3 regions of the Paenibacillus thiaminolyticus genome follow, and region 2 is predicted to be linked to each of the others. Evidence: predicted binding sites of a transcription regulator. Region 2 holds the regulator's gene; each other region holds the start of a gene.
The links. Region 2 encodes LexA, which represses DNA repair genes until DNA is damaged. Its sites were predicted from a motif close to CGAACATATGTTCG; they were not measured.

Region 1 (3,278 bases), 1.8 Mb from region 2:
GTTCGGATCGTCAGGATCCAGCGACTGCCGCGGTTCGGCGGGCCACGGGCGTCCATTCGTCCATTTCGAGCCCTCGATGCCGCAAGCCAGCACATAGTTCTCCAGCCGATCGAAGGATTCCCTCGTCACGCTCCCGTCTTCCGGCAGGATGAAGTCCGTCTTCACATAGCGGAATACCGCATCATAGCGCCAGTAGCCGATAAGGATGTCCAGCGCGGCGCGCGTCATCTCGACGAACGGATGATGGAGAACCGCCTGCTTCTGATCCGTGAAATAGGGAATGCCCGCGTCGCCGAAGACCGTATCGATCAATTCCGCGTAATCCGGCAAGTTCCTGACCATGACGGCCATCTCCCGCCAGCGGACGCCCTCGCTCTGCGCCCGGCGCAAAATGTCGCGCGCCGCCCCTTCCACTTCCGCGCGGCGGTTGACCGCGGCTTGAACGCGAATCTCCGCCCGCTCCCCGGCGGGGGAGGCGGGGCGGTAAGCCGAACGCCGGTCGAAATGGCGCTCCAGATGCGAGAGCATCGGCGAGGAAGCGAATCTTGGCAATCTGCCCTGCCCGCCCAGCTGTATGACTTCTCCCATATCGACGCCGAGCGTATCGGCGATGCTGCTCAGCTTGAGAAAAGTCGTCGCCGTAGGATGGAACAGGTTCAGCTCATGCGGCTCCTCCCCCAAGGCGTAGGGCCGATCCAGGCAGAGCGCTACGGTGACATGGCGGGCATGCAGCAGCAGCGATGCCAGCACGGCATACTCCTGGGGGGTGAAGCCGTTGAACCCGTCAATCCATAACTCTGCCTGCCGGACATAGTCCGAGTGCGGAATGCCTTCCGCCAACCGGACAAGCACATCCTCGCCGTCCAAATAATGCTGCTCCAGCTCTGTCTCGAACTCATGCAGCACGGCGGACAAATCATGCAGCTTGGCCGACAGGAGCGGCTGGCCGTCCACATGCTCCTGGACGAACGCGGCATTCTCATCCACCTCGGATGCCTGGATCCGGTACCGCTTCATCTCGTCGAACAGATCATTCAATTTTTCGATGAAGCCGAATTGCTCCGCCGCACCGGCGAACAGGGGCAGGTCGGACTTGCGCCGCTGCAAAATTTTGTACAGCAGCATCTTCTTGCCTTCCTCTCCAATCGGCGTGAGCGCCGTGCCGCCGGTCTCCTGCATAACGCGGTACGCGAGGCGCCGGAAGCTCAGGACTTGCGTCCGCAGCATCCCCGACAGCCGCTCCGAGGTGACGAGCGCGTGCTCCGCCTGGAACGTCCCCTGCTCGGGCACGAGCAGAATCATCGGCGGACCTTCGGGCTGAGTCTCCAGCCTCCGCCGAATCTCATTCAGCAGATGGGCCGACTTGCCGCTCCCCGAGCGGCCGATTACGAAATGCAAAGCCAATGTGTATCCCCCGCTTTCCCGTACAACTGACCAATGGATATGTACGCTGCCATGCCATATGCTGGCTGTTTCCACAAATGCCATGTATAAAAGTGTATTTACAAATCGCAAGAAAGGATTAAAAATAAGAATAAGTCCAAAAAGACCGGATTCCCGGTATTTCCTCATTAGACAGAGACTGCGCAAATCGTCTCTTTTACGGAAACCTTGCTTTATTATAGCATATTATCGCGAGCAGACTGGAACACACGTTTGGAATGTGCAGGAAGGAATTCTAGCCCCTGGCTGACGATACCGCCGGAGAGAAAAGGAGGCACACCGCGTGATTCATATCGTAAATGGAGATATTGTGGCAGAACGGCTTCGGCCGGTCGCCCGGGAGCACTGGAACGAAGAAGTATGGGTCTATCGCGAGCTGCTGACTGAAGGACCCGTCTATCCCATCTTTGAACGTTATTTGGCGTATCGCGCGCTTCAATTGGAAAAAATGTGCGGCCTGCCCGCATCCCTCTACCTGCAAATGAGCAACGAGCAGGAGCGGTCCTGGAAAGCGGATGTGCTGCAGCACCGGGAAATCGCCCTCTGGTTCGAGCATGATCTGTTCGATATCACGATGCTGCTGCGGTTGACTGAGCGTCTGTCCCGCGAGCATCCAGAAGCGGCCGTCTATTGGATCGACATTTCGGCCGTGCCCGGGCATGACCGCTATGACGGCTTCGGCGCCCTCGATGCGGAGCAATTGGCGCGCTGCCGCGAGCACGGCATTCGGCTGAACGTGGAAGCGATCACATGGATGCACCATACCTGGCTTGCCTATACAAGCCCGAATCCGCGCAAATTGGTGCGTTGGCTCGAGGAGTCCGGTAGCGTCGAAGCTCCTTATGATGCGATCGTGGAAGCGATGCGGTTCCATCTCCGCCGCTTCCCTTCGCGCGTAGACGGGTTAGGCGTCGTGGAGCGGCTTACGCTGGATGCCGTCGCCGATGGTGCCAGCTCCTTCCTGGAGCTGTATCAGCATATCCGGCCGCATGTGCCGGAGTACGGACTCGGCGACATGCAGTACTGGGGATATTTGCGCCGGTTGACTTCCGGGGAAGCGCCGCTATTATCCCTGTCCGCGGCATCCGACCCGATGCCCGAGCCGCTGCGGCCGATCGGGCCGTCCACCGGACGGGTTCTGCTCACCGAGGCGGGCCGGAGAGTGCGCAGCGGGGAGAGCAATTGGGCCCGCGAACGGGGATATGCGCGCTGGCTTGGCGGCGCCTTCGTTACCAATCCGGCTCCATAGACCGCCGCTTGTCCCTTCTACATCATACCGCAACCGCAAGAAGCACCTCCCGGCACATTCGCCATGAGGTGCTTCTTCATCATGCTATCGTCTGGAGCGGACTTCAAAAATACCGAATTTCAAGTAATGCCCTTCTTCGACGCCGGCTACCTGCGGGTGATCCTTCCCCGCCGTGCGCCAATCGATGAGGCGCAGCACCTTGCCCGCGTCATGGGCGGCGTCATGGATCGCCTGCAGGAAGCGCTCGGGCTTCATATGATAGGAGCAGCTCGCCGTCACTAAATACCCCCCCTCATTGACGAGCTTCATCCCATGAAGGTTGATGTCCTTATAGCCGCGATACGCTCCTTCCGCCGCCTGTCTCGTCTTGGCGAACGCGGGCGGATCGAGAATGACGACATCCCAGGTACGGCCGCCGCCTGCGGTCATCGGCTTCGACGTGTCCTTCTTCGACTGGCTCGTTCCGCGCTCCTTGCGTTCCTCTTTCCCCTGCACTTGCTCCCGCAGATACGCAAACGCGTCCGCCACCACGAATTCCACCCGATCCGCAAATCCATTCAGTTCCACGTTGCGCTGCGCGCTCTCG
Region 2 (3,278 bases):
TCGTACGCTATCTGGTTCTGGGCAGCGAACTGCTGCAGCCGCGCATGCATCGCTTCGATATCATAGCGGTTCATCATACGGGAGAACACCCAGTTCGCGCCTTTGCCGTTCTTTTCAATAACGATGAAGCCAGGCTGATACGTTATTTTTTTGATGTCTTCCACTTTGAGCGTACGCAGCCGATTCCATTTTGTCGTGCTTAGTTCGTCTTTCGTGACCCGTAAAAAGGGCCGGCGCAAAAACAGCATCAATGCCAATGCCAAATAACAAATAACAGTTATCCAGTACAGCGTAGGGGACGGCAGGTTCGTGCCAACACTGCCAAGCAGCCCATAAATGATCGTAAACCCGGTCAATATCAAAGGAAGAATAAAATTCCGGCCCTTGAATTCATCGAAAGCAACCGTATGGGAAGCGATCCCCGGCTTGCCCTGCTTTTTGCGTTGCTTGTTCAACTGAGCGCTATTGCGCCGTACTTGACGTTCCCAACTACGCGACATCCCATCCAGACCTCCTATATATGCTAAACACTCTAATGAACGGTGCTTCCCGGTTGATTGTTCTGTTCGCCTTCTTCGTCTTCCACATAGCGAATGCTGTCCAACTTGTTGCGTACCTGCTGCCGGAACAATACGAGGTATTGCTCTCTAAGCGCGGCCCGTTCCGCCAGTTCCTCCGAGTTCAGCCCTACGCTCTTATGCTTGCGGGCCAGCTCGTTGATGCGCGCGATTAATTTATCCATGTTCATCTTGTACCCTCCATACACTGGTGCATATCTTCTACTTTGACATGCTGCCTCAGCCTTGTCAAGCAAGCTGACGGCGAGAGAATACAAGAAGCACGTCTTCGGCCTCAATAGGAGAGAAAAGCGGTGCTGTGAGAAATATGATCCGTCACAGCGGAAATATCGTCAAGAAAATATCGGCACGTCAATGACGATGCCGGATTGCAGCGTATGCCCTCTTAAATCGTTCAATTGAATAATCTTGTATATGTATTCACGGGTATCCATTCCATTCGGTTTGTATTCCGTCGCGATCTCCCACAGGCTGTCCCCGGGCTGAACAAGTACGTGCTCCGTAACTACAGAAGGCTGCTCGGATACAATGTCGTCATCCCCCCATGCTTGGACGATTCCCGCACATAAAAGGAACAACAGAACAAAGAGCAATATCGCTCGAATCATCTTCCTTCTATTATAACGGTTCTGCTCTACAGGTTGATGCATAGATAATCTTGCTTCCGTTCGATATGCATAATTCCGTCTCGGGTTATATACCACTTGGCTCATGTTCGCCCACTCCCCAAACACTTGTTCTATTCTTGTTGTCCATAATGTAGCACGAACATACGTTCAGGTCAACAGTTTTTAAGGAACGTGCGTTCTCTTTTTTATTTCCCGAATCCCATTAAGTGACGTTTCCCGAAAGGAAAACGAAAAAAACCGCATAAAATCAAGGTTTTTTAGAACTTACGTTTGTGCGAACGGAGGTTCTATGGTATAATTTTGACAAAAGAGCATTCATTGGAGTTGATATCTTTGTCTAAAATATCAAGTCGACAACAAGCGATCCTTGATTTTATACGTGATGAAGTCCGCACCAAGGGTTATCCTCCTTCCGTAAGAGAGATCGGGGAAGCTGTCGGCCTCGCATCGAGTTCTACCGTGCACGGCCATCTGGACCGGCTGGAGAAGAAAGGCTTTATCCGCCGGGACCCAACGAAGCCAAGAGCAATCGAACTGCTGAGCGAACAATCGGATCGCCATTCGGAATTCAGCCATGCCGTGGCACGCGTTCCCGTCATCGGGAAGGTAACGGCCGGAGAACCGATTACGGCAACAGAGAACATCGAAGATTACTTCCCTCTTCCGGTGCATATGGTGGGAGATGATGACAACATCTTTATGCTATCCGTAGTCGGCGACAGCATGATCGAAGCCGGAATACATAACGGAGACTACGTTATCGTCCGCCAGCAGCAGACAGCGAACAACGGTGAAATTGTCGTAGCCATGACCGAGGAGAACGAAGCAACCGTAAAGACATTCTACAAGGAACGCGATCATATCCGCCTTCAGCCGGAGAATCCGACATTTGAGCCGATCCGGTTGAAGCATGTGACGATTTTGGGCAAAGTGATTGGGTTGTTCCGTGATTTTCATTAATGGTTACAACCAATGGGAGCAAGTGTAAAGAAGCCGCTTTGGATACAGCAGTTCTGTATTCGGAAGCGGCTTTTTGACGAGTCCGGGCCATATGTCATGATTCATTCGGGGGCTGAAGCCGTCGCGTTCGCCAAGGAAGGCGCCGACATCGCGATGGTGTATTTGAATGAGCATGCCGAGGAAGCAAGCGGCGTCAGGCAGGCCGGACGCGCTGCGTGCTTATCGGTCGCGACATTGGAGAAGAATCGTTCTGTAACCATACTGTGGAACAGACCGTAAAGGAGCTTGGGAAGCTGGACATATTAGTCAATAATGCTGGCGAACAGCATCCGCTGGAGCGCATCGGTCGCATTTCAGATGCACAGCTTCAAAGAATGCCGGTGCAGCGCCCTAGATGACCTGAAAAGCTCGCTCCCAGCTACGTCTATCTGGCAAGTGCTGATTCCTCTTACGTCACCGGACAGAGTTTGCATGTCAACGGGGGCGAAATTAAGTAATCATTATTCCTGGTACCGGGCGCTTTTACTAATGCCACCAGGATTCGACAATTTGATGCGCAACAGTCGGATCATATCCTTTCCCAATCAGATATGATACGGCTGCCGCTTCGCGCAACGCATGTTCAACCGATATGCAATGTGCTTCCTTTAATCCGTTTTGCACCCATGGCTCGACGGTCTGTAATGTTTCCATCTTTAAATGTTGAGTCTCCGAACATTCATGCGGATAGGAATGATGAGGATAAGAATAAGGGTTCATGTATGACCACGGGTTAAGAGACATTGAATATGGTTGGTATTGGTAACTCAAAGAAAAACAACTCCCCTCATAGTTCATACCTCATCATATGCCTATGGACCAATTATGCTCCAGTTCAAAAACAAATTATTGTAAGTCCTTCCTCCCATTTATCCGGGCATACAAAAACGGCCCTGCTGAATAAGCAGGACCTTGTACAGTAGGCTGCCTTTAATCGCAAATGCGCAAGGCGCTGACTCATAAAAAACGATTAGTAAATAAATGCACGGGAAACGATTACTAGCAGTATAAACAATACCAAAATTACACCTGTCGACGTCCAGAGCCCACCAATACCACAAGTAACTCCACC
Region 3 (3,278 bases), 1.6 Mb from region 2:
TGCGGTGTCGCGTCCTTGGTCAGCTTGTATACCATGGTGGCAATCATTTCCAAATGGGCGAATTCCTCTGTCCCGATATCGGTAAGCAAGCCGATGACCTTATCCGGAATCGAGTAGCGCTGATTCAAATAGCGAAGCGCCGCCGCCAGCTCCCCGTCGGCTCCGCCGTACTGCTCCAGCAGCAGCTTAGCCATGCGCGGATCGCATTTGCTGACGCGAACCGGATATTGAAGCTTCTTCTCATATACCCACAATGCCGCTTCCCTCCTCACGTTGCTTCCCCGTCTTCCTCGAGACTTCCGTTACACCTGCCACGGCCACGGCGTGTCTGTCCAGGACCAAGGGCATTTCGAATAGAAGCCGCCAGCCTGCAGGGGGCCGAACCTCTCCTGGAAATGCCTCGCCACCTTCATTCGTTCATGAACATAGTGATTGAACTGCTGGATCGCCTGATTGTCTTCGGGATGCGTATCCAGATACAGATTCAGCTCGATCAGCACAAAATCGATTTCCTGCAGCTGCAGCAGGCTGTCATAGTACTCCTGAGTGCAGAACGGGTGCGTGCCATGTGTGCTCAAGCCGTTCCCTCCTCCCGTCTGCCCTTCGGCCGATAAGGGCTGAATAATGCCGGCCACAGCGTTCCGCACCGCAGCGCCTGCGGCGGCGGGAATTGCGGCAAATTCGGGGGCTGAAACGTAATGAACAAGTTCGGCGGCACGACATAGGTCTTGTAGGGCAGCGGCGGGCAAGGATCCCATGGCCCCCGGAACGGTATATAGTACCTTTCCTGCGAATGCGCTCCCGGCCCGCATGCGGACGGCATCGCTGCCGGCTCGGCCCAGCCACGCGCTTGCTCGTTCTCCATGATGCTCGGTAACCTCCTTTATCAAACGGATAAATAACGCTTTACTTCCTACTCATATGAGCTATCTGGAATGTCCCATGACAGGAAATAAGCCGCTCAGCAGCAATGGGGCTGCTGAACGGCTTGCCCGTTCATCGCTTCGTCATGGAATTGTCGCCCTGCCGGAGCAGACGGTTGACCGTCTCGCGCCGCACTCCGATCAGCTGCCCGATCTCTTCTTGCGTCAGCATATCGGTAAGCGGGGTCTTGTTCGTCATGCTGTCCAGCCACCGGGTCAGCAGCGCCAGCCGCTCGGCGGGCGATCCAATCGTCAGATGATCGAGCCGCTGCTGCATGAAGCGAAGCTTCTCCTGCAGCAGCTTGGCGACTTCGAGCGCTTTCCCGGAATCGTTCCGCAGCTCCTCATACCACGCCTCCGCTTCTATCCGCTCGACCGTGCCGGTTACCATAGCCGTCGCCGTCCCATGGCAATCCTTCGGGGAGATAAGGGAATGATGCGGCACCATCTCGCCCGGATACAATATATTGAACAGCACGATGTTCCCGTTCTCATGCAGCCGGGTCACTTTGAACAAGCCGCTCACAATCCGGTACAGATACGTGCCCGGATCGCCTTGGCGGAATAATATCTCCCCGCGATGCAGTGTAATCTTCATTCCTGCTCACTCCTTCTTCCATCCCGGCTCTTTCCTTTTCCTCTGTTTTTATTGTAAACCATTTTGACCCCTTCCACCATCATTTACCCATTGAAACCAGAATGTTTGTTCGCTATATTAGTTATAAAATAGAACGCAGGTTCGTATAATGAGGTTATAAGCAGATCCGCGCTCCCCTTCCCAATCCGGGGGGGGCCGCATGGATGGATGTTACCCAAGGAGGAACCCGGTATGACTTTATTGTCCGCGACAAGCGGGCCTCCGCCTCATGACGGGGAAGACGCCCTGCTGGTGAAGCAGTATACCCTTCAGACCCTCGTCCTCGACGTGCTTGAGCGCGATATCAGCCGCATTGCCGTCTCGGGGCTGAAGATGGGAGAAATTTATATCCAGGGGCTGCGCCAGGCGCAGGATGACGCCGCCTCCGATCTGTTCCGCATCCGGAAGCAGTTCCGGCATCGCGGGATTAAGATCGTGTCCGAGGAGCGGCTGGAGCACGGCGTTCGCGTGCAGTACGTGTGCCGGGGCTATCACCGCTCCTTCTACATGCTTCGCGGCCTGATCCGGGCCGAGGTGAAGAGCCTGCTGCAGCGCTATTTGCACATCTGTGACCCGGGGGAACCGGAGGGGAGCGCAGACAGCTAAGCCGCAGCACAGGCGGCGGAACGGCATCCGTTCCGCTCCATAGCACAGCCCCATACCGCTGCTTATCGGAACGAAGCTCCGGCAAGCCGGCGGTCTTGTTTTTATAAGCGCGAACCGCCATCCGATTCCATAAACTTCATTTGCATAGAGAATATATGTTCGGTATATAATAAATACGAATGCACGTTCTTATTTTTAGACTCGATTGGTTGAGGTGGTTACATTGAGCGGAAGCAAGGAACGGATTATCTTTTTGGCGGACTGCCAAAGCTTCTATGCCAGCGTGGAAAAAGCGGAGCACCCGGAATATAAACATATGCCGCTCGTTGTGTCCGGGGATCCCGCGCGCCGATCGGGAATCATTCTGGCCGCTTGCCCGATAGCCAAAAGCTATGGAGTAACAACGGCGGAACGGCTTGGGGAAGCCCTGAACAAATGCCCCCGCCTGATCGTGATGCGCCCCCGCATGCAACATTATATTGACGTCTCGCTGCTCATTACGCGAATTTATGAACAATTCACCGATCTCGTCGAAACGTTCAGCGTCGATGAGCAATTTCTCGATGTGACCGGCAGCCGGGCGCTGTTCGGAGACCCTGTCACCATGGCCAGAGAGATTCAGCGCAGCGTGCTCGACCAGACCGGAGTATGGATCCGGATCGGGATCAGCTCCAATAAAATACTGGCCAAGATGGCAACGGATATATGGGCCAAGAAAAACAAAGAGGGCATCTTCGCCCTGACTCCCTCCGACATCGAGACGCTGCTGTGGTCTCAGCCTGTCAACAAAATGTTCGGTGTCGGCTCCCGCATGACGGCCCATTTTGCCCGCCTGGGCATGACGACTATCGGAGATATCGCCAGAACCCCGCTGCCGCAGCTCAAAGACAAGTTCCGCGCCCGCTTCGGCAAGCAGTCGGATATTCATGCCGAAGTGATGTGGCGCACCGCCAACGGCCTCGATGACAGCCCCGTCTCCCCGGATACGTTCCGTACGCCGCCGCAATCGGTCGGCCATATGATGACCTTGCCGCGGGACTACGCCACGGAATCGGAAGTGAATACGATTCTGCTCGAGCTTACGGAGGACGTGTGCCGGGATTGCCGGCGCA

Region 1: the regulator LexA is predicted to act here: its motif matches at 1,646-1,659, upstream of addB (helicase-exonuclease AddAB subunit AddB).
Region 3: the regulator LexA is predicted to act here: its motif matches at 1,620-1,633, upstream of FLT43_RS26880 (YhjD family protein).

Annotation. Positions count from the first base shown of each region.
Region 1 covers NZ_CP041405.1:5,852,083-5,855,360, reverse strand. Annotated here, with positions in the region: gene addB (helicase-exonuclease AddAB subunit AddB) at 1-1,404, opposite strand, end outside; gene FLT43_RS25810 (DUF1835 domain-containing protein) at 1,727-2,692, shown strand; gene FLT43_RS25805 (class I SAM-dependent rRNA methyltransferase) at 2,777-3,278, opposite strand, start outside.
Region 2 covers NZ_CP041405.1:1,061,182-1,064,459, forward strand. Annotated here, with positions in the region: gene FLT43_RS04760 (methyltransferase) at 1-500, opposite strand, end outside; gene FLT43_RS04765 (DUF896 domain-containing protein) at 533-748, opposite strand; gene FLT43_RS04770 (LysM peptidoglycan-binding domain-containing protein) at 911-1,291, opposite strand; gene lexA (transcriptional repressor LexA) at 1,541-2,167, shown strand; partial or broken gene FLT43_RS04780 (SDR family oxidoreductase) at 2,279-2,541, shown strand; gene FLT43_RS29975 (sporulation protein YjcZ) at 3,177-3,278, opposite strand, start outside.
Region 3 covers NZ_CP041405.1:6,091,260-6,094,537, reverse strand. Annotated here, with positions in the region: gene FLT43_RS26900 (manganese catalase family protein) at 1-254, opposite strand, end outside; gene FLT43_RS26895 (spore coat protein CotJB) at 303-578, opposite strand; gene FLT43_RS26890 (spore coat associated protein CotJA) at 575-865, opposite strand; gene FLT43_RS26885 (Crp/Fnr family transcriptional regulator) at 997-1,521, opposite strand; gene FLT43_RS26880 (YhjD family protein) at 1,753-2,166, shown strand; gene FLT43_RS26875 (DNA polymerase IV) at 2,390-3,278, shown strand, end outside.